DNA from 2 places in the Antricoccus suffuscus genome. Region 2 is predicted to be linked to the other one. Evidence: riboswitches for the same ligand, from Rfam matches in the RefSeq annotation. Region 2 holds a riboswitch; the other holds the start of a gene.
The links. Region 2 has a riboswitch for cyclic di-AMP ahead of CLV47_RS12835 (NlpC/P60 family protein). Riboswitches for the same ligand answer to the same signal wherever they lie in the genome.
Positions count from the first base shown of each region.

Region 1: linked by a shared signal. The riboswitch ahead of CLV47_RS20295 (C40 family peptidase) and the one ahead of CLV47_RS12835 (NlpC/P60 family protein) in region 2 are both predicted to bind cyclic di-AMP.

Region 1 is NZ_PVUE01000026.1:28,152-38,268, reverse strand. It holds gene CLV47_RS20325 (LemA family protein) at 1-1, opposite strand, end outside; gene pyrE (orotate phosphoribosyltransferase) at 177-713, opposite strand; gene CLV47_RS20315 (TAXI family TRAP transporter solute-binding subunit) at 719-1,744, opposite strand; gene CLV47_RS20310 (TRAP transporter permease) at 1,762-3,933, opposite strand; gene CLV47_RS20305 (fasciclin domain-containing protein) at 4,048-4,695, opposite strand; gene CLV47_RS20300 (DUF3137 domain-containing protein) at 4,692-5,414, opposite strand; gene CLV47_RS20295 (C40 family peptidase) at 5,502-6,500, opposite strand; cyclic di-AMP (ydaO/yuaA leader) riboswitch at 6,549-6,728, opposite strand; gene CLV47_RS20290 (SDR family NAD(P)-dependent oxidoreductase) at 6,955-7,740, opposite strand; gene CLV47_RS20285 (hypothetical protein) at 7,741-8,574, opposite strand; gene CLV47_RS20280 (hypothetical protein) at 8,591-9,124, opposite strand; gene CLV47_RS20275 (DUF389 domain-containing protein) at 9,301-10,117, shown strand, end outside.
Region 2 is NZ_PVUE01000010.1:87,661-97,777, reverse strand. It holds gene CLV47_RS12845 (AMP-dependent synthetase/ligase) at 1-1,036, shown strand, start outside; gene CLV47_RS12840 (glycosyltransferase family 4 protein) at 1,024-2,148, opposite strand; gene CLV47_RS12835 (NlpC/P60 family protein) at 2,165-3,169, opposite strand; cyclic di-AMP (ydaO/yuaA leader) riboswitch at 3,184-3,329, opposite strand; gene CLV47_RS12830 (hypothetical protein) at 3,441-3,692, opposite strand; gene CLV47_RS12825 (M15 family metallopeptidase) at 3,744-5,309, opposite strand; gene CLV47_RS12820 (DEDD exonuclease domain-containing protein) at 5,401-7,254, shown strand; gene CLV47_RS12815 (Lrp/AsnC family transcriptional regulator) at 7,289-7,567, shown strand; gene trpD (anthranilate phosphoribosyltransferase) at 7,580-8,635, opposite strand; gene CLV47_RS22335 (hypothetical protein) at 8,632-9,057, opposite strand; gene CLV47_RS12805 (cytochrome c oxidase assembly protein) at 9,102-10,070, opposite strand.

The DNA of each region.
Region 1 (10,117 bases), on a different contig from region 2:
TTAAGGGCTCCTCGCACCTGTCCCCGCAGAACGTCCGCAGGCAGTCAGGTCAATTGATCAGTGTCAGTCAAATCGGGACTTCAGATTTCGACGCGCACGCGTGTCGAGATCAACGGTATCCCACGCAGTTAGTCGCCGCCGCACAACGAACGGTTCCAGCGGTAACAAAAGACGTCCTAGCCGATGTCGAGCTCTTCGAGACGGAACACCGCGCTGAGGCCGAGTCCGGTCATCTCGATCGACTCATGCGCGCCGCGGTCGACGATCAGGCCGACGCCGACGACGTCCGCGCCAGCCTCCCGGAGGGCATCGACGGCCTGCAGCACCGAGTTGCCGGTCGTCGAGGTGTCATCTACCGCGAGTACTTTGCGTCCTTCTACGCCGGGGCCCTCGATCTGGCGCTGCATCCCGTGCGCCTTCTTTTCCTTGCGTACGACGCACGCGTCGAGGGCACGCCCCTGCGCGGCCGCGGCGTGCATCATTGCGGTGGCCACCGGGTCGGCACCGAGCGTGAGTCCGCCGACTACGTCGAAATCGAGGTGTTTGGTGACCTCGAGCATGACGCGGCCTACCAGCGGACCACCCTCGTGGTGGAGGGTGATCCGCCGTAGATCGACATATCGATCGGCCTTCTGCCCACTCGACAGGGTCACGTCGCCACGGACCACCGCGATCTGGTTGACGAGTTCGAGGAGCCGGGCACGATCGGTCATAGCTACTACTTCCCTGAGAGGTCTTCCAGCGCTTGCTTCGAACCCGCGTTGAGCTCGATCGGGCCGGTTTTCGTTGCGGTCTTGGGGTCGAACTCGTTAGCCGCGGGGTGAACTTTAGCCAAGTCCGATTTCTTCTCCATGATCAGCTTAGTAATCGCGCACGCGTTGTTGTCGGCGAAGTCGCCGCGGACCACCAGCACATTGGGTACGACGACGGTCTTGACGTCGCTGGCCAGGCCGTAGGTGTCGGCCGGGATCGTGCCCTGGTCGTAGACGTCATTGACCTTCTTCAGTTTCGGCAGCAACGGCGTGATGTCAAGGAACTCGACCTCATCCTTCTTCGACGTAAACAGGTCGGTCAGCGCCGGCGTCGGCAGCCCGCCGGACCAGACGAACCCGTCGATCGAGCCGTCTTTCATCGAGTCGACGGTCTTGCCCAGATCGAGCCGCTGGGCGTTGAGGTCGGAGTCGATGTTGAGACCAGCCGCCTCGATCAGTCTGGTCGCGATGACCTCCGTACCGGACTTCGGCGAGCCGGTCGAGATCGTCTTGCCCTTCATGTCCGCAACGGATTTGATGCCGGCGTCCTTGCGTACGACGACCTGCGTGTAATTGGCGTAGATCCGTCCGAGCGACTGGATGTCCTGCTTTTGGCCTTCGAAGGCGCCCTTGCCATTGACCGCATCGGCCGCCGTGTCGGCCAGGGAGAACGCGATATCGAACTGCTTGGTACCCAGTTGCTGGATGTTCTGCACCGACGCGCCCGTCTCGGCCGCGGTGGCCTTGACCTTGCCGCCGGAGTTGTCGTTGATCAGGTTGGCGATGCCGCCGCCCATGACGTAGTAGACGCCGGTCGAGTTGCCGGTCGCGATCGTGTACTGCGCCTGCGTGAAGTCGCAGGTGACCGATCCGTCGGCCTTCTTGGCGGACTCTTTCGCTTCTTGCTTGCCACCACATGCGCTAAGCGTGAGACCACATGCGGCGACAAGGGCAAGCGCCGCAACCGTACGGCGCTTGCGTAGGGGATTCATAGATTTGTGTAGGGATTTCATAGAGTGGCCTCCAAGCCAGATGTATTCGTCTTCGTGCGGATGAAGTTGAGCGCGACGGCGACGACGAGGAACGCCATGCCGATCCCGATCGACAGTGGCTGCAGGTAGAGCAGTAGAAGCGCGCCGGGCACGCACAGCAGCCGTTCGTACCAGGTCGCTGCGTCGAAGATCCAGCCGCCGGTGATGGCGGCGAGCGCGGCGACGGCGATGATCGACACGGCCGTGGTCCAGACGATGCTGATGAAGTTGCCTTGCATCAGCAGGTGCGAGCCGTTGTCGGTGATGACGAAGGCTAATGGCGCGAGGAATGCAGGCAGCGTGTATTTCCACGTCTGCCACATTGTCTTGATCGCGTTTCCTCCGGTAATCGCCGACGACGCGACCGCGGCCAGGGCTGTAGGCGGCGACACCTCGGACAGGACCGCGTAGTAGAAGATGAACATCGCCGTCTCCGGACCGCTGACGCCCAGCGTCTGTAGCGCCGGCCCGAAGATGACCCAGGAGATGATGAAAGACGCGGTGACCGGGACCGCCAGCCCGAGTATCGTCACCGCGACGGCCGCGAAGATCGCGGTCAGGATGAGTACCCCGGTCGGGTCCTCGGTGATCCCCTTCGCGGCCTTGACCAGAATATTGCCGAGGGTCAGGCCAAGGCCGGTCTTCGCGATGACCGACGTGATGATGCCGGCCGCGGCACACACGGCCGCGACCGGAAGCACGGAGCGGATTCCACTGGATAACGCGTGGTAGAGGTCGCCTAGGTACGCCACTAATGCCGCGCTCGCGCTGGCCCGTTCGGGGGCCGGTACGCCGGTCTCCTCCGGTTTGGCGAAGTCTGGGTCAAGCGGGTCTCCGCGCGAGATGAGCCGTTCGATCAGGCCAAACGCCGCCGCGACAACGCTCGCGTAAACAACCGCCTTGAACGGCGGGATATCCAACGCGAGGAACACGACGATCACAATCAGCGACAAGAAGTGGTAGCCGAAGCGGCCGATCAGCTTCAGCGCGCTGCGCTCAGGCAGGTCGACCGACTTCGCGCCGAACTTCCGGGCATCGATCTCGACGGCGAGGATGATGCCGACGTAGTACAAGATCGTCGGGATGGTCGCCCACAACAGCACCGTGAGGTACGACGTCTGCAGAAACTCCGCGATGATGAACGCGGCCGCGCCCAGCGTCGGCGGCGACAGGATCGCGCCGATGCCCGCTGCGGCGAGCAGCCCGCCCGCGGCTTCCTTCGGGTAGCCGGCCCGCTTCAGGATCGGCCATGCGACCGCACCGAGGCTGACCGCGGTCGCCGTACCGGAGCCGGAGACCGTGCCCAGCAGAAAGCCGGACAGCGTCACGGTCCGGCCGGGAGCGGTCTTGGACCTGCGGAACGCGGCGAAGCTGACGTCGATGAAGAACCGACCGGCGCCCGTGGCGTCGAGAACTGCGCCGTAGATCGTAAAAAGCACGATGTACGTCGCGCACACATCGAGCGGGGTGCCGTAGAAACCCGACGCATCGTTGTAAAAGCCGTTGATGATCTGATCGAAATCGACCCCGGCGTGGCTGATTGCCCACGTCTGCGGCATCAATCCGCCGTAGTAGGCGTAGGCGAAGAACGCGATACACACCAACGGCATGATCATCCCGGTGGTGCGGCGTACGGCCTCGAGAATCAGCAGCGTCAACAGCGTGCCCATGACGATGTCGAGCGGCGTCAGCAGCCCTTGCCTGTCCAAGAACGCGTCGAATCCTCCCCCGCCTTTGCCGATTGAAATCGGCAGCACGGGATAGATGCAGACGATGAACGAGACCACGGCCAGGGTCCAGTCGAGGACCGAGGGGTTGTCATTCTTGCGCGCCTTTGTGGTCGACGGTTTGCGCGAGCCGGTCCGGTAGCAGACGAAGACGAACGGCAGGATCAGCGCCAGGAAGATGATGAGGAAGTACTGATTGCCCTTACTCTGCGGGTAGAAAACTTGGTAAAGCACAAACAGCGAGACCGCGAATGTCAGCGCGACAATGACCTTGTTGAGTTTCGCGGTGAGCTGGCGTTGGGGACGCTCCTCGTCGTACTCCGCGATGAGCGCATCGACATCCGGCCGGGCCTGGGCGACCGTCTGGTTGGTGTCGTTTTCTGTTTCGGGGGGATCTTGCTCGGCAGTCGGGGGAGAATGCATTGCCAAAACTTAAGGCACCGCACACCGTCGTAACACCCCAACGGGGTCATCCTGACCGATCGTTACCGAGCCTCAACCTGCAGGTATGTGGTTCGCGTGTCCTGTCGCCGCGGGTTAGGCCGGCGGGAAGAGCACGGTGTCGGTGAGGTAGATCGTCGCGCGGGCGGTTGTAATCGCGCCGCACACGACGGTCGCTGCCGCATTGAGCCGAAGCCCGGTATCGCTCTTGGTCAACGTGAGCGGTGAGGAGGTGCCGTTGACCGTCGGCACCTGCTGCGCGTCCTTGAGACTCGCGGGATCAACCGGGACAGCGGTGATCATGTATGTGAGCATCGAATCACGCAGCGTCGCGTCGGAATCGAGCGTGGCAAGCTGCTCAGGAGTGAGCTTGGCGAACGCCGCATCGTCCGGGATGAAGATCGCGTACTTTCCCGCCTTGTCCAACGACGCGCGCAGCGACGTGTTGAGCTTGAGGTACGCGGAAAACTTCGTCGTACCCGGAAACTTCGCGACAGCCTCGCTCAGCATCAGGTCGCCCATGGCGGCAAGTTGTTCAGGAGTCCCGGCATCGGTCGCGCATCCTGGCCCGCTCGCCGCCTGAGGTGGCGGCGACGCAGAACTCGACTTGCTGGCGATCGGGTTCGAGGAGTCAAGGGGCTTCACACCGGAACATGCGCTCAGGCCGAGGGTGATGGCGATCGCGGCGAGTGCGGCGAGTGCGGCGAAGCCACGAGACGCAGCGGGACGGCGGGCTCGGCTCAACGCGCGTTGGCCCAGACGAAACCGGGCATGTGCTCGATGACCGCGGAGATGTAGGCGAAATTGGCGTCGATTTCCTGCTCCTTGAGACGGCCCGTCCGGTGGATGACGACGTACGGTCCTGCGATCGTAAAACCGTTGGAGTCGATAGCGGTCATCCACTCCATAAAGCGGGGATGCAGTACGTCGTACGCGAACTTCCGATTATCGCACTGGATCTTGTATTTCCGGTTAAACGCCTCGCTCTCCAGCTCGATGTCTTTGAACCCGAGCTTGCGCGCGAACCGTCCGGTGATGCCCTCGAGCCCGACCTCGAGCTTGGGGAAGGCTCGCGGGATCTGGATCGCGGTCACCATCGTGTGCACCGTCCGACGGTCATCGCCAGACCCGGTCGTGTATTCGTGCGCGAACGTCACGACCGGCCGGCCGTTGAGGTGACCGGTCATCACGTGCCGAGCCTTCTGAGCACGGCCTGCGCCGAACGGATAGCCCCAGTCCATGTTGGCCCACGCATCGTTGCGCTTCTCGTAGGTGAGCCCTTTTGCCTGGGCAAAGCGCATGAGCTGTTCGGCGCGCTTCTTCTGCGCGAAGTATCCGCCGACAATGATGAGCACAACCACGGCGATCACGAGAATCGAGCCGATCATCCCAGCGGCCGAACTCGAGTCAGCTAAAGCAGGGATTGCGGCGCCGTGATCGGGCGGGACGAGGGCGAAAATCATGAATCGGACTCTCTCGGTGCGACGAAAATAAGGAACGGATGCTGGTCTATGACCAGCATCCGTTCCTTTTCGTTCCGTGCTACGTGGCTAGACCAGTCGGCGTGCCGCATCGAAGTTCATGTACTTCATAGGCATCGTCCGGACCGGTGAGCCCGGGGTGGGGGCGTGCACGACGGTGCCGTTACCGATGTAGATCGCGACGTGCCCTGGCGCGAAGACCAGGTCACCGGGTGCGAGTGCGGACAGCGAGACCGGCGTACCGTAGCCACGCTGAGCGCCCGACGAATGCGGCAGGCTGATACCGATGGAAGCGTATGCGTACATCGTCAGACCCGAGCAGTCGAACGAGCCGGGGCCCGCAGCACCGAAGACGTACGGCTTGCCCTGCTGCGCCATCGCGGTGGTGACAACCTGTGCGGCCGAGCCGGACGCGGCCGGAGCGGCAGTCGGCGCGGCGGCCGGAGCGGTGACGGCCTTGGGCGCGCTGGCTCCCTGAGTCTGGCCCGAGGCCTGGTCGACCTGAACCTGCTGCGCGGCGGTCAGCGTCGCGAGCTTGGCTTGCAACGTCGGCAGTTCAGCCTCGTAGTAGGCCTTTTTATCGCTGATCTGCTTCTCGGCGGCCGCAGCGGCGGCCTTGGCGCCGTCGATAGCGGTCTTGTTTGCGGCGGCGGACTTCTGGGCCTTCGCGTACTTCGCCAGCGTCTGGGCGTTGTAGGCGGAGATCGTGTCGAGCGTGCCGAGCTGATCGATGAGGTCCTGTGGCGAGGAGCTAGTCAGGATGGCCTGCAGGCTCTGCGCATTGGAAGTCTTGTACGACGTCGCACCTATCGCCGCAACCTGCACCTTCGCGGCATCGACGTCGGCCTTCGCCGCGTCGAACTGCGTCTGCGCCGCGGCCGCGGCCGCGGTCTGCTTGTCGAGCTCGATCTTGGCATCGAGGTACTTCTCGTTGGCGTTGGCGAGGTCGCCCTGCATCTTGATGACCTGGGCCTGCACGGAGCTGGAGGTCTCGCTACTGGTCGCCGGGTCGGCGTGCGCGGCGGATGGGAGCAGGCCTAGTCCGAGTGATGCAACAACTGTGGCCATCGTGCAAACGACGGCATTTCTCTTCGAGGGCGCCATACAGGCGGCTCTCCATTCTTCCTATTCCGCCTGCCGAGTTAGCTGTCGGGTTCGGGCCGGGAAGTATTCGGCCCTACAACGCGTCCACCCGCGGCATTCGCTACGGGCCCACACGCCGATTCACCCCGGATACCACTGTGGGTCCCCGGCACGCTCCCCCTCAAACGACTCCATTGCTGGCGCTGTCCGATCGGTGATGCGTTTAGGCGTGTCTCGCGGTGTCGTTCCGATCGAACGACAGACCTCCGTGAGACTCGGAAGACGTTACCCGTCGTAACCAGTTCGAGACACTCTCGTCACCGGTTATCCACCAAGACCACACTGTGCGATGAGCCACATGAGGGTTTGGCTGTGCGTCGACTGAGAGCTTTTCGGCGTACGGCCGCTCTTTCGCGGTGCGCTCGGTCACCCAGCGTCTTCAGTCCGGACGGTGCTGCAGGGCCCGACTCTTAACCAAGACTCGACGCAGCGCAGCCCGCGGCACCACCCTGAGTACCTGCACGACGGACTTGTATTTGACCGACGGCACGCTGCGATGGCGCCCGGCACGATGATCGCGCAGTGAGGTCGCGACCACCTCCGGTGCCTTAAGCCACGCCCAGCGCGGAATCCAACTGACGTCCTGCTCGATGCGCTCGTGGAACTCGGTGCGTACAAACCCCGGGCAGACCACGCTGACGTGTACGCCGGTGCCTTGCAAGGTCACGGCCAGCGAGTCGGTGAAGGCCACGACGTATGCCTTGCTGGCGGCGTACCCGGGGCCGGTATCGCTCGGCAGGAAGGCGGCCACCGAGGCAACATTGATCACTCCGCCCGTCCCGCGCCGCACCATGCCGGGTAGCGCCGCGTGGCACAGCCGCATGAGCGCGGTCACGTTGACATCGAGCATCTGCTGCTCGCTCTCGACGGGTGAGGCCAGAAATTCGCCCTTCGTGCCGAACCCGGCGTTATTGACAAGCAGGTCGACCGGCTCGTCGTCACTGGCGACCCGCCCCTCTACCAGCGCGAGGCCCTCAGGCGTGGACAGATCGGCCGGGAGTACGTCGCAGCGCCCGCCAAAGCGACCAGTCAGGGTGCCGGCCAACGCCTGCAAACGATCCTCGCCGCGCGCGACAAGGATGAGGTCATAGCCGGACCTAGCGAGCTGTTCGGCGTACTGCGCGCCGAGTCCGGCCGACGCTCCGGTGACCAGCGCGCGAGGCACTCACTCGCCTCGCGGCGGACGTGGCCGGAACAGGCTGCCGAAGATGCCGCCGGCGCCGCCGGGTCGACCGCCGCCGATTGGCACCGGCGCAACGAGGCGTCCTTTCATCAAGAAGAAGAACGCCGCGCCGCCGCTCAGCACAATCGCCACCACGATGATGCTCAGCGAACCGTTGACCACCTGCATCACAAACATGATGGTGACCAGGCCCGAGACAAACATGCCCAGCATGCGGGCCCAGTTGGCGCCTTGCCGGTAGAAGTACGCCGCCGCGGCCGCGGCCAGCCCGACGATGCCGAAGATGATCGTCTGGGTACGAATCGAGCTGTCGAGCTCCTTGATCGTCGGGATCGTGAGCGTGACCTTGTTTTTCTTCAGCGAGTCCGCAACCTGCTTCTCGGTGACTTGCTTCTTGTCACCGACCGATGCGTTGAGCACTTCGGCCATCTGCGCGGCAGTCGGGGTGATCGTCGTACCCATCGACTTCCACTTGTCCGCGGCCTTCTTGGTCTCGCTGTCGGTGTAGTTGACGACCTTGTCCTTTTTCAGCACCTGCGCCGTCACCGTGACCTGGACCGGGACGTAACTACTTTGCAAGTCCTTGGAGTTCTGCGAGAGCCCAAGTCCGGTCATCGTGAACATGATCAGCGCGAGTACGGCGAGCGCGATCCAGGCCGACTTCTTCGGCGCGAACGTCTGCGGCCCGTCATCCTCGGCTTCGGCGGCGTCCGCTGGATAGACGACCGAGTCACCGAGCTCGTCTTTCGACGGCTCACGTGGGACGTCGTCCGGTTCTTCGGACGCAGATCCGGTGGGGTTGTCGCGATCGGTCACGCTGAGGCTCCTTGTGTTAATTATGAGAAAGATATGTCTTGACCGCGGGGCGGCTAGTCAACACGATCGCCCACACGGCCAACAGCCCCATGAGCAGGACCGGATAGCTCATCGCGCCACTGAACATCGATAGCACCGTCAACGCGACAAGCAGCCCGCTGAAGACGAAGCCGACCGGACGCGCCCACGTCTTGCGGCTGCGCAGCCCGTGTGCCGCGGCACCGTGCCCAAGACCGATGATCAGCAGGACCACCGCCGCGGTCCGCACGACGCTGGCGAGCTGAGCGATCGAGATGTCGGCGACCATTTTCGCGTCGACCGACTCCATCGCCCGCATGAGCTCGCTGGTCAGGTTGTCCGTCTGGGTCAGGTAGAACACGCCGAAGAACACCAGGATCACCGCGATAACCGTCTGCACGACCGACGCGCGTCGTACCTCTCGAGGCGGTTTAGGCGCCTCGCTCTGCGGCCCGTCGGCGCGATCTGGTTGTTCCGGAGCGCTCTCGAAGCCGCCGAACGGTTTATGGCCGTCGTCGGGCTGCTGCGACAAGACGCACTCCTCATACCTACGCGCGAGCGCGGGTGCTACTTGGGTTGGTGGGCGAAACCGCCATGGATATCCACGCCACTTTACTCGAACTATGTGGCGCTGACCGTCGCGTCGCCGGCTCCTTGTCGCGCGTTTACTGCCGTCATGGAGCGCCGCGATGCAAAGATCAAGACGTGATGCAGCTACAGATCGTCGTACCCACCGACCGGTCCGACACGATCACCGACCGTCTGCGCGACGACCCTCGGGTCACCAACGTCGTACGGTTCGACCGCGTCGCGCTGCGACCGGAAGGCGACTTCGTGCAGTGCGACATCGCCCGTGAGGCCGTTTCGGACGTGCTCGACTGGCTGCACACCAATGGAATCGACGAGGACGGTTCGGTCTCGCTGATCGAAGTTGACTCTTCGCCCAGCCCCAATGCGTGGGCGGCCGAAAAGGCGGCACCTGGTGCTCCCGACGACGCGATCGTATGGGACGCGGTCCTCGACACGGCGTGGACGCAGGCGAAGGGCTCGTGGTCCTTCTACGCGTTTCTCACGGTCGCCTGCATGATCGCGGCGGTTGCGGTCGTCACCGACTCGCCCATCCTGGTCGTCGGCGCGATGGTGGTCGGACCAGAGTTCGGCGTCATTGCCGCTTTCGCGGTGGCCGTCGTGCTGGGCAAACGCCGTCTGGCGTGGCGGTCGGCGTACCTATTATTTCGAGGGTTCCTCGTCGCGCTCATCATCACGATCAGCTTCGCGCTGATCCTGCGCTCCATCGGCTGGATCAGCCCCGCCTCACTCAGCGGCCCCCGGCCACTCACCGGTTTCATCTGGCAGCCAAACCACTGGTCACTGGTGGTGGCGCTGCTCGCCGGGGCGGCCGGCGTGCTATCGCAGACCGCCGGGCACAGCAACGCACTAGTGGGCGTCTTCATCTCCGTCACGACCATCCCCGCGGTCGGAGAGTTCTCGCTATCGGTTGCCGTGTGGGCGCCCAAGCACCTGA
Region 2 (10,117 bases):
CTCGGACATCCCTAACCTCGTCCCGGACCTGGGGGTGTTTAAACCGTCGTTCCTGCTCGCCGTACCCCGCGTGTTCGAGAAGGTCTACAACTCCGCGGCGCAAAAGGCAATCTCGGAGGGTAAGGGGAAGATTTTTCACATAGCCGAGGCGACCGCGATCGAATACTCGCGGGCGCTGGACAAAGGTACGCCGGGGCTGGTTCTGAAGCTCAAGCACGCCGTCTTCGACAAGCTCGTCTACGGCAAGCTGCGCGCTGCGCTCGGCGGACGGTGCGAGAGCGCGGTCTCCGGTGGCGCGCCGCTCGGCGACCGTCTCGGACATTTCTTCCGCGGGATCGGCATCACCGTCCTCGAAGGCTACGGACTGACCGAGACTTCGCCGGTGACCGCGAGCAACACGCTCACCCAGATGCGGGTGGGTACAGTCGGTCGCCCGTTGCCTGGCGCGACAATCCGCATCGCGGACGACGGGGAGATCATCATCTCCGGCGAGCACGTGTTCAGCGGCTACTGGGGCAACGAGGAAGCCACCAAGGAAACCCTGATCGACGGCTGGCTGCATACCGGAGACCTGGGGTCGATCGACGAAGACGGTTACGTCTCGATTACCGGTCGCAAGAAGGAAATCATCGTCACCGCCGGCGGCAAAAACGTCGCGCCGGCGGCACTCGAAGACGCGCTACGGTCGCACGCGCTGATCAGCCAATGCATTGTGGTCGGCGATCAGCGACCGTTCGTTGGCGCGCTCATCACCATCGACGAGGAAATGCTGCCGGCCTGGAAGAAAAACAACAACAAACCGGCAGATGCGACGCTTTCGGACCTCATCAACGACCCCGACTTGCATGCGCAAATCCAGCAGGCGGTCAATAGCGCTAACAAGACGGTCTCGAAGGCCGAGTCGATTCGCAAGTTCATCGTGCTCGACAACGACTTCAACGAAGACAATGGCTACCTGACCCCGTCAATGAAACTGCGACGCAACGTCGTGCGCGAGGACTTCAGCGCGCAGATCGACCAGCTTTACGCGACCTGAAGGAGCTCTTTGAGCCGGTCCGACTGGCGTTTCCAGGTCCACTGCTCGCAGACCCACTCGCGGCCGCGCTCGCTCATCCGAGCGGCGAGGCCGGCGTCGGCGAGCAGCCTGATGATCGGCTCCGCGACGGCGTGCGGTGAGCGTGGATCGGTGACGACGTACCCCGTCTCGCCATCGATCACCGCCTCCGGCGCGCCACCTGAGTTACCTGCAACGACCGGTTTTCCGGTTGCGGCGGCCTCGAGGTAGACCATGCCAAGCCCTTCGACGTCGAGGCCACGCTTACGGGTTCGGCAAGGCATCGCAAAGATGTCGGTCGCCGCGTAGTACGCCGGAAGCTCGTGCGTGGGCGCGCTCCCTGTCATCACGACGTGCTCGCCGAGTCCTGCTCGCTGGACGAGTCGCTGAAGACGCGCCCGGTCGCGGCCTGAGCCGACGAGAAAAAGCACCGCGTCGGGATGGACGGCCCGGATACGCGGCAGCGCGGCAATCAGCGCATCCTGTCCCTTGCGTGGCACCAGTCGCGATATGCACCCGATGACGGTGCGGCCGTCGAGACCGTGCTCGCGGCGTACCGCTGCCCCGTCGACGTCCGGCGTGAACCGTTCGACGTCGACGCCCGGAGATACGCGAGCGAGCTGGGCGGCCGGGCCGAGCGCGTCGCGAAGTTTGTCGCCGGTGTAGCCGGTGATGTACGTCGTGACGTCAAGTGTGCGGGCGATCCGGCGTAGCAGCTGGCGCGCGCCTGGGGCCGCGGCCCAGCCCGTCTCGTGCCCGTGTGTCGAACCCACGAGTCGATGTATGCCCGCCTTGCGAAGCGATGGCGTCATCAGGGCGAGCGGCGCCGCGGCGCCGAACCAGACTCGGTCGGCTCCGATCCGCCGTGCGGTTGCGATGACGTCAGCTGTCACCGACCGCGTGGGCAGCAGCATCGTGGCCCGGTTGCGTACGACCTCAAAGCCGCAACCGGCGTCATACTCCGCCGCGCCGGGCGACGTCGAACAATAGACGGCGACCTCCCGCGGATCGAACTGGGCCACCATGGCACGCACAAACGTCTGGATGCCACCTTCGCGGGGCGGGAAGTCGTTGGTGACAACCAGCGTTTTCATACCTGCTCGCGGGGAGTTAGGCGGCAGGTCGACCAGCCGACGTCCAGTGCATCGAGCTCAGCGGGACGACCTTGACGACGTCTCCGCTGGTCGGGGCGTGTACGACGTTGCCGTTGCCGATATACATGCCGACATGGCCCGGCATGAAGACCAGGTCGCCGGGCACGAGCGCGGACAGCGAAACCGAAGGTCCCGAGCTGCGCTGCGCGGACGACGAGTGTGGCAGACCGATGCCGACCTGGCCGTAGGCCCACATCGTCAGGCCCGAGCAGTCGAATGAGTTAGGTCCCGAGGCGGCCCATACGTAGGGCATGCCGAGCCGCGATAGCGCGGCCGAGACGGCGCCTTGTGCGGCTGCCGATCCTCCCGTGCCTGCAGTTGCCGAGGCGACAGCGGGGCCGCCCGAGGCGGCCATGACTGACGCGTACGCGGTCGGGTTGAGCGAGGCCAACTGTGTCTCGAGCTTGGGCAGCTCGGACTCGATGCTGGCCTTTTTGGCCGAGATGTCCTGCTCGGTCTTGGCCGCGGCATCCGCGGCCTCGGTCGCGGCCGACTTCGCAGCGGCGGCCTGGGCTTCGCCACTTGCCAACTCGCCGAGCGCAGTGTTGTTGTGCGCCGAGATCGCGTCGAGGGTGTTGAGCTTGTCGAGCACCTCGGCCGGGGAGCCGCTCGTCATCACGGTCGTCAGGCTGGCCATCTGCGGGCCTTTATAAACGCCGACCGAGATCTTGGCGACCTGCGCCTTGAGTGACTCGAGCTTCACGTTTGCCGCGTCGTACGTCGAGGTCGCCGTCGCCAGCGCAGCGTTCTGCTGGTCCAGCGCGATCTTCGCGTCGTTGTACTGCTCGGTCACGGTTTCGAGATCATGCTGCATCTGGACGATCTGCGCCTGGACGTCACTCGGCGCGGGCGCCGCGTCTGGGGCCGCATGCGCGGCAGTAGTGGGCGTAAGTGCGAGACCGAAGGTCGTGAACAGGGCGGCGAATGAGGCCGCGGTTACGTGCTTTTTCGAAGGCGCCACGGGGGCGGCTCTCCTCTTCCTCTGCGCCCGCCTACCGAGTTAGCTGACGGGTTCGGGCTGGGAAGATTGCCCTACAACGAAGCGTGAGCCTCGCTGATTCACCCCAAGGACACGTGGGTCCCCGGCACGTAAATCGATTACGTTTCGGCGGTGTCGTACGGCGCCATTTCGGACAAACGACCGTCCCGTGACCGACCTCAAAGACCTTACAGTCGCGCCGATAAGGATTCAATCAGGGCCCGCCGACCGAGTGGTTTCTCACGCCGATTTGTCACGCCGTCGAACGCCATCGTCGGGGACTCCCAGCCGGTGCCGTGCGCGGTGTCATCGTCACTTCGGCGGTCGTTCGCCATGTCTCGGACAGCACGCCGCCCTCGACTAAGGCATCGAACGCGCGCCGTTCGGTAGCGTCGAGTTCGCCGTCGCTTGGCGCCTGTCCATTCAGCGGGCCGAGCAGCACCGTCACCACACAGTCTTCGCATGCCGCCGGTACGGCCTGGCAACTTTTGCAATCGATCAACATGCCGCCGACCATAAACACCGATACCGACAATTTCGATGCATGTCTAAGGTCCTAGCCTCCGGCGTACTCCCAATGCCACGGTTCCTCGCGTCCGTTGCCGGGGTCGGCCCACGTCGGGTGCAACCAGCCGAACTTGCCTGCATTTGCGATCATCCAGCTGTACTGCGCGGTACCGAATCCCTGGATCCCTCCGCAAGCGTCGATTGCCAGCGCCCAGCCGTGATTGCTGGTGCCCGGAATCGCCGATATACCGGGTTTTTGCGCGTACAGCGTCGCCTGCGCCTGGAACGAGCGATACGAGTCGGTCACGCAGATCGGCGTACCGAAAACCGCCGAGTATGCCGCAGACATGAGCTTGAAGGCCTGCGCCGCGTCACAGCGCAGCTGGTGTGCACCGACACCAATCGAGCAGAGCGCGGAGGGCGGAATCAGGCCGTTCGGATAGTTGCCCCAAGCCTTGGATCCGTTGTACGAGGCGGGATAGACGATGTTGCCGCACTTCATCGGAAACCCAAGCCCGGTTCCCGACGGTGCCGGCACGGGCGCGCGATTGGGGAGCGTGGGCCGGCCGAACCCCATCGCATAATCCCCGTTGGGGTCAGTCTGGATCTCGCGCACCGCGACCGCACGGGACGGGCCGTCAGCGGTGATGTACGACGTGGCGTCAAACACGATGCCGACCGTGTGCAGGCCCGCATCTGCGTTACCGATAAACACCAAGTCGCCCGGCTGGATGTCGGGCGCACCAATCGGGGCGGTCACCGCGAACTGGGTGGGGATATCCGGCGGCAGGGCGACGCCGACGGCAGAGTACATCGAGGTGACGAACCCGCGACAGTCGTAGGAGGCGGGGCCGGTCGCGTTGGCGGCGTACGGCGCTCCGAGCGCCCGGATCGCGTTGGTCACCGACGCAACAGCGGGCGCGGCGGCCTCGGCGGCGCTCAGCTGCGTGAGGTGCTCTGCCCAGGCCGTCGCGGTGTTTTCGTTGACCTTCTGCTGCGCGGCGAGCTGGGCCTTGTATTGCGCGTCGACCCCTCCCAGGCTTTGACTGAGGGTCGATCCACTGGCAAATGCCTCCGAAGCGACCAAATCCGCGGCCGACTGGACTTTGGCGGTAGCGACCTGCACCTCTGCGAGCGCGCTATCGGACTCGGCTTTCGCCTGGGCCGCCTTCACTGCGGCGGCCGATGCCGCGGCGACCGCTTTGCCGTAGTACAGGTTGATCTGCTGGATCGTCTGTAACCGATCGATCTTCACCTCGACGCTCGTCGCCGACAGCATCTCGATCGTCGAGTTCAGTGCATATCCGGACTTATAGATGGCCGCCGCCTGCTTGCCGACCTCGGCCTGTTGCGCCGAGTACTCCTGCGCGGCAACCTCGGCTCGCGCGGCAGAACTATCGGCACGCTCCTGTTCGACTTTCAGGTCGCTCTGGGCCGCAACGACGGCCGCCTGCGCGTCGACCAACTTCTGCTGGATCGATTCGGCGAGACCCTGCAAGTCACCGGTCGCGCTCGGAGTGGGATCCGCGTACGCCGCCGGTGGCGTCAGGAACGTTATCCCCAGCAAGATGCTGACGCACGCGAGGACGAACCGCCGCGTTGATCCTTGCCACATCGCCGCCAGGTCCTCCGTCAATTCGCCCGCTGGCCATTATGTACGGCGACGTTCAACGGAAATGTCGGTGGGCCGACTTATGGTCGGCAATGTGCCACAGCAACAGCAGTCCCACGAGCCCCGGCGGCAACCGCGCGCGCAGCAGCTCGCATTCGACGAGCTTGGTGAGCCGCTGCGCGAAGTCACCTTCGTGGTTGTCGACCTCGAGACGACCGGCGGGTCTGCCAAGGACGACCGGATCACCGAGATCGGTGCGGTAAAGGTACGCGGCGGAGAAGTGCTCGGCGAGTTTCAGACACTGGTCGACCCGCAGACCGGGATCCCGCCCTACATCCAAGTGCTCACCGGGATCACCGAGTCCATGATCATCGGTGCGCCCACAATCGCGGCCGCGTTGCCGTCGTTCCTCGAGTTCGCTGGTCTGGAAGGCGGCACGGTTCTCGTCGCGCACAACGCGCCGTTCGATGTCGGCTTCCTCAAACAGGCAGCAAAGGACCTTGGCTATTCGTGGCCCAAACACCGCACCGTCGATACCGTCATCACCGCCCGCCGCACGATCAGCCGGGACGAAGTCGCCAACTGCAAGCTCGCCACGCTCGCGCCGTTCTTCGGCTCACCGACCACGCCCAACCACCGGGCACTCGACGACGCCCGCGCCACGGTCGCGGTGCTGCACGGGCTGTTCGAACGGCTCGGGCCGATGGGCGTTCAATCGCTCGACGAGTTGCTCACCATGTCGCGCGAGGTGACGCCGGCACAACGCGAGAAACGCACTCTGGCAGCCAACTTGCCCGAGTCCCCTGGCGTCTACATCTTCCGTGATTCCCAGGGAAATCCCTTATATGTAGGCAAAAGTAAAAACATTCGACGACGCGTGCGCGACTACTTCACTGCCAGTGAACCGCGCGCGAGGATGCGCGAAATGGTGGCCTTGGCGACCGCCGTGGACACCGTTTCCTGTTCGCATGACCTCGAAGCGGGCGTCCGCGAACGTCGTCTCATCGCCGCGCTGCGGCCGCGTTACAACCGGCGGTCCAAGACACCAGATCGCGCCGTATGGGTCAAGGTCACCGCCGAATTGTTTCCGCGGTTGTCTGTGGTGCGCACGATGAAAGACGACGGCTGCGACTACCTGGGACCGTTTAGCTCACGCCGCGCCGCCGAGGACACGATCAACGCCATCTACGACACGCTGCCGATCCGGAGGTGCACACACAAGCTGCGCCAGAGCGCGCCCATCAATGCGTGCGCGCTTGCCGAGCTCGGCAAGTGCAGCGCGCCGTGCGATGGCCGAATCAGCCCGCAGACTTACGCCGCGACGATCGCGCCGCTGCGTCGGGCCATCCGGTCGGATGTCGGCGCGCTGGTGCAACCGATGCTGGCGCGGATCGACGCGTTATCCGCCGCTCAGCGTTACGAGGAAGCTCAGTCGGTCCGGGACCGAGCCGTCGCCCTCATTCGGTCACTGATTCGCACTCAGCAACTTCGTCGGGTCAACCGACTGGCCCGGCTGGTTGCCGCAGCACCAGATGGCAATGGCGGCTGGGAGCTCGCGGTCATCCGGCACGGCCGCCTCGTGCTTGCCGCGCACGCCGCACGCGGCGTACCGGTACGGGCCCTGCTCACCTCGCTTGCCGGCTCCGAAGAATCCCACGCGTCAGACGATGCCGACTCGGTCGACCTTCCCGAAGCTCACTATGAGGAGACCGAGCTGATCAGCAGCTGGCTGGATGCGCCGGCGGTACGGCTCGTCGAGCTCGACGGCGAATACTCCTGCCCCGTCCCGGCCGCGGCGAGCTGGACTCCGTGGATGCGCAAGATCGATCGCAGCATCCAGACGGGCCGTCGCGCGCGCGACCCGTTCGCGCATCCGCGCACTCCGCGGCCGCTCGACCGCCCGCAAGACCGCCCACTCGGTGTGCGCAGAAAGTATGTCGTACCGTGAGCGTCGACGTACCATCTCGCCACGAGGAGTTACCTTGTTAACCGCCATCGTCATGATCACCGCCGCGACGGACCGGATACCCGAGACCGCGCAGGCCATTGCCGACATCGACGGTGTGAGCGAGGTCTACTCCGTCGCCGGCGGCGTGGATCTCATTGCCATCGTGCGGGTGCGCGAGTTCAACGATATCGCCGAGACCATCTCCAACCGGCTCAACAAGGTCGACGGTGTCATCGACACCGACACACATGTTGCATTCCGCGCGTTTTCGAAGCACGACCTCGAGGCGACCTTCAGCGTCGGCCTCGAATAGCGCGATGTGCGCTTAGCCGTTGCTGACTCGGACCCAGTTGGTCAGCAGTTCGGCGGCCGCGCCACTGTCAATTGCCTTGGCGGCCCGCGCGATGCCTGCGCTGAGTGCATCGTCGAGGTCGCCAGCCGTTGCGGCCAGTCCGTCGTACGCCGCAATCGCCGCGGCCGCGTTGAGCAGGACCGCGTCGCGGACAGGGCCTCGACGTCCGGCGAACAGTTCGTGCGCGACGCCGGCATTGTGTGCTGGATCGCCGCCGCGTAGGTCTTCTGGCGTAGCGGCGCCAATCCCTAGCCGGGCCGGATCGACGACGGTCCGTCGCACCTGGTTTCCGGTGGCGACCCACACCTGCGACGTGGTGGTGGTGGTGAGCTCATCAAGACCGTCGTCGCCGCGAAACACCAATGCCGATGAACCTCTCCGCGCCAGCACTTCGGCCAGGATCGGCGCCATCGTCGCGTCCGCGCAGCCGACCGCTAGCGCCGACGGTGCGGCCGGGTTAGACAGCGGGCCAAGGAAGTTGAAGACCGTTGGGATCCCAAGCTCTTTGCGCGCCGGACCGGTGAAGCGAAATCCGGAGTGAAACTGCGGTGCGAAGTAGAAACCGATTCCCACTTCCCTTACACAGCGGGCAACCCCCGCACCATCGAGGGCTAGTTTGACGCCGAACTCTTCGAGCAGGTCCGCCGCGCCACACTTCGAGGACGCGGCGCGGTTGCCGTGCTTCGCAACGGGGACGCCGGCAGCGGCCACGAGGATTCCAGCCATGGTCGAGATGTTGACGGTATGCGCCTGATCGCCGCCAGTGCCGACAATGTCAACGCATTGCACATCGAGTTCGGCCGGCGCGGCCTTGGCCAGCATGGTTCGCGCCAACCCCGCTACGGCGTCGACCGCTTCACCGGCCGAACGCATTGCGACCGCGAATCCGGCGATCTGAGCGGACGTCGCCTCGCCGGACATGATCTCACCCATTGCCCATGCGGCGCCGTCTTCGTCCAGCCGACCCTCGCTAAGGAGCGCACCGAGGACACCGGGCCACGTGTGCGGCGCACCTTGCGGCGTGGTCACCGCAGTACGGGAATACCTGCGACGCGATTGCGCAGCTGTTCGGCGATCGTCTCCCCCGCCACGATCGGGTCGACGGGATAGCTGATGGTGGCGTCGGCCAGCGACCAGGTCGCCAGCCAGCGGTCGTCGCGGCGAGCGATGACAACCACAACCGAAGGGCAGTTGTCGAGTTCGTACTTCATCTGTCGTGACAACCCCATGCCACCGACCGGCTGCGCTTCGCCGTCGAGGACCGCGACCGCAACGTCCCCGTTGTCGACCTGGGCGATCACCTCGTCGTACGTCGCGCACTCGAGCCAGTTGATGCGCCCGAGGTCGGCGGCCGGGCGGCGGCCAACAGCGCTGCGCACGGCGGTGCGGCGCTCGGGACGAGGGCTGTACAACACGACGTTGTGAACGAGGTCGCGAGGTGCACTGCTCATGTAGGGATCTCCACGGTTTCGTACGACGGGACTGCTGGTTGAGGTTACTCGGCCGGGCCGGCGGCAGACTTCGGACCTCGGCTATCGAGCCTGCGCGCCTCCCCGCGGCGGTTGGACGCATCTAGTCGATCGAGTCGCCGATCCTCCCGCGCAGCCTCCCGCTCGCTCGCTCGCATCCACTGGTACATCGCCGTCACGACCATGAGAAGCCCCACGAGGTCACCGGATGCCCACAGCAATCCACCGGCTATCTGCTGCTCGGACATCGGGTTGCTCCACACCGGGTGTACGACGCCGTACCAGCTACCGGCGATGAGGTCGCGCGACTGCATGATAGTCAGCCCGAGCACGGCGTGCAGCGGCATCGTCGCGACCAGGATCAGCATCCGCATCGGGTGCGATACTCGGCCGGGTACGGGGTCCACTCCGACGAGCGGCCAGAAGAAGACGCATCCGATGAGCAAGAAGTGCACATGCAGAAACTCGTGCAGCCAGATGTAGCGCAGAGACAGCGGGTACCACTCGGTCAGATACAGCAGGAACGGCGTACCGACGAACAGCAGAAAACCGACGAGCGGGTGACAGAAGAAGCGCGCTATGTGGCTGTGCAGTACGGCGTTCAGCCGGGACCGGCCGGCGCTCGGCAGTGCGCGCAATGCCAGAGTGACCGGAGCGCCGAGCGCGAGGAAGATCGGCGAGACCATGCTCAACACCATGTGCTGCACCATGTGCACGCTAAAGAGGGTCTCGTCGTACGCCCCGATCCCCGACATAGTCACAAACGCGATCGTGCCGACGCCACCGAGGAGGAACGACACGGTGCGGCTGGTCTTCCAGTGCACGCCGTTGGCGCGCAGTCGCTGAACTCCCCATAGGTAGAGCGCCGCGGATACGACGAGCATTGTCAGCAGGAAGGGTTCAACGGTCCATTCGTTGAGTATCCGAATGGCAGTGAACGGCGGTAGGCTCGCGGGATCAACGCCCACTGCGAGGGCTGGAATCGAGGTTGCCATCGTAGTCACCAACACTCCCGCAGGGTAGGACAAAAGAAACTGGCGAA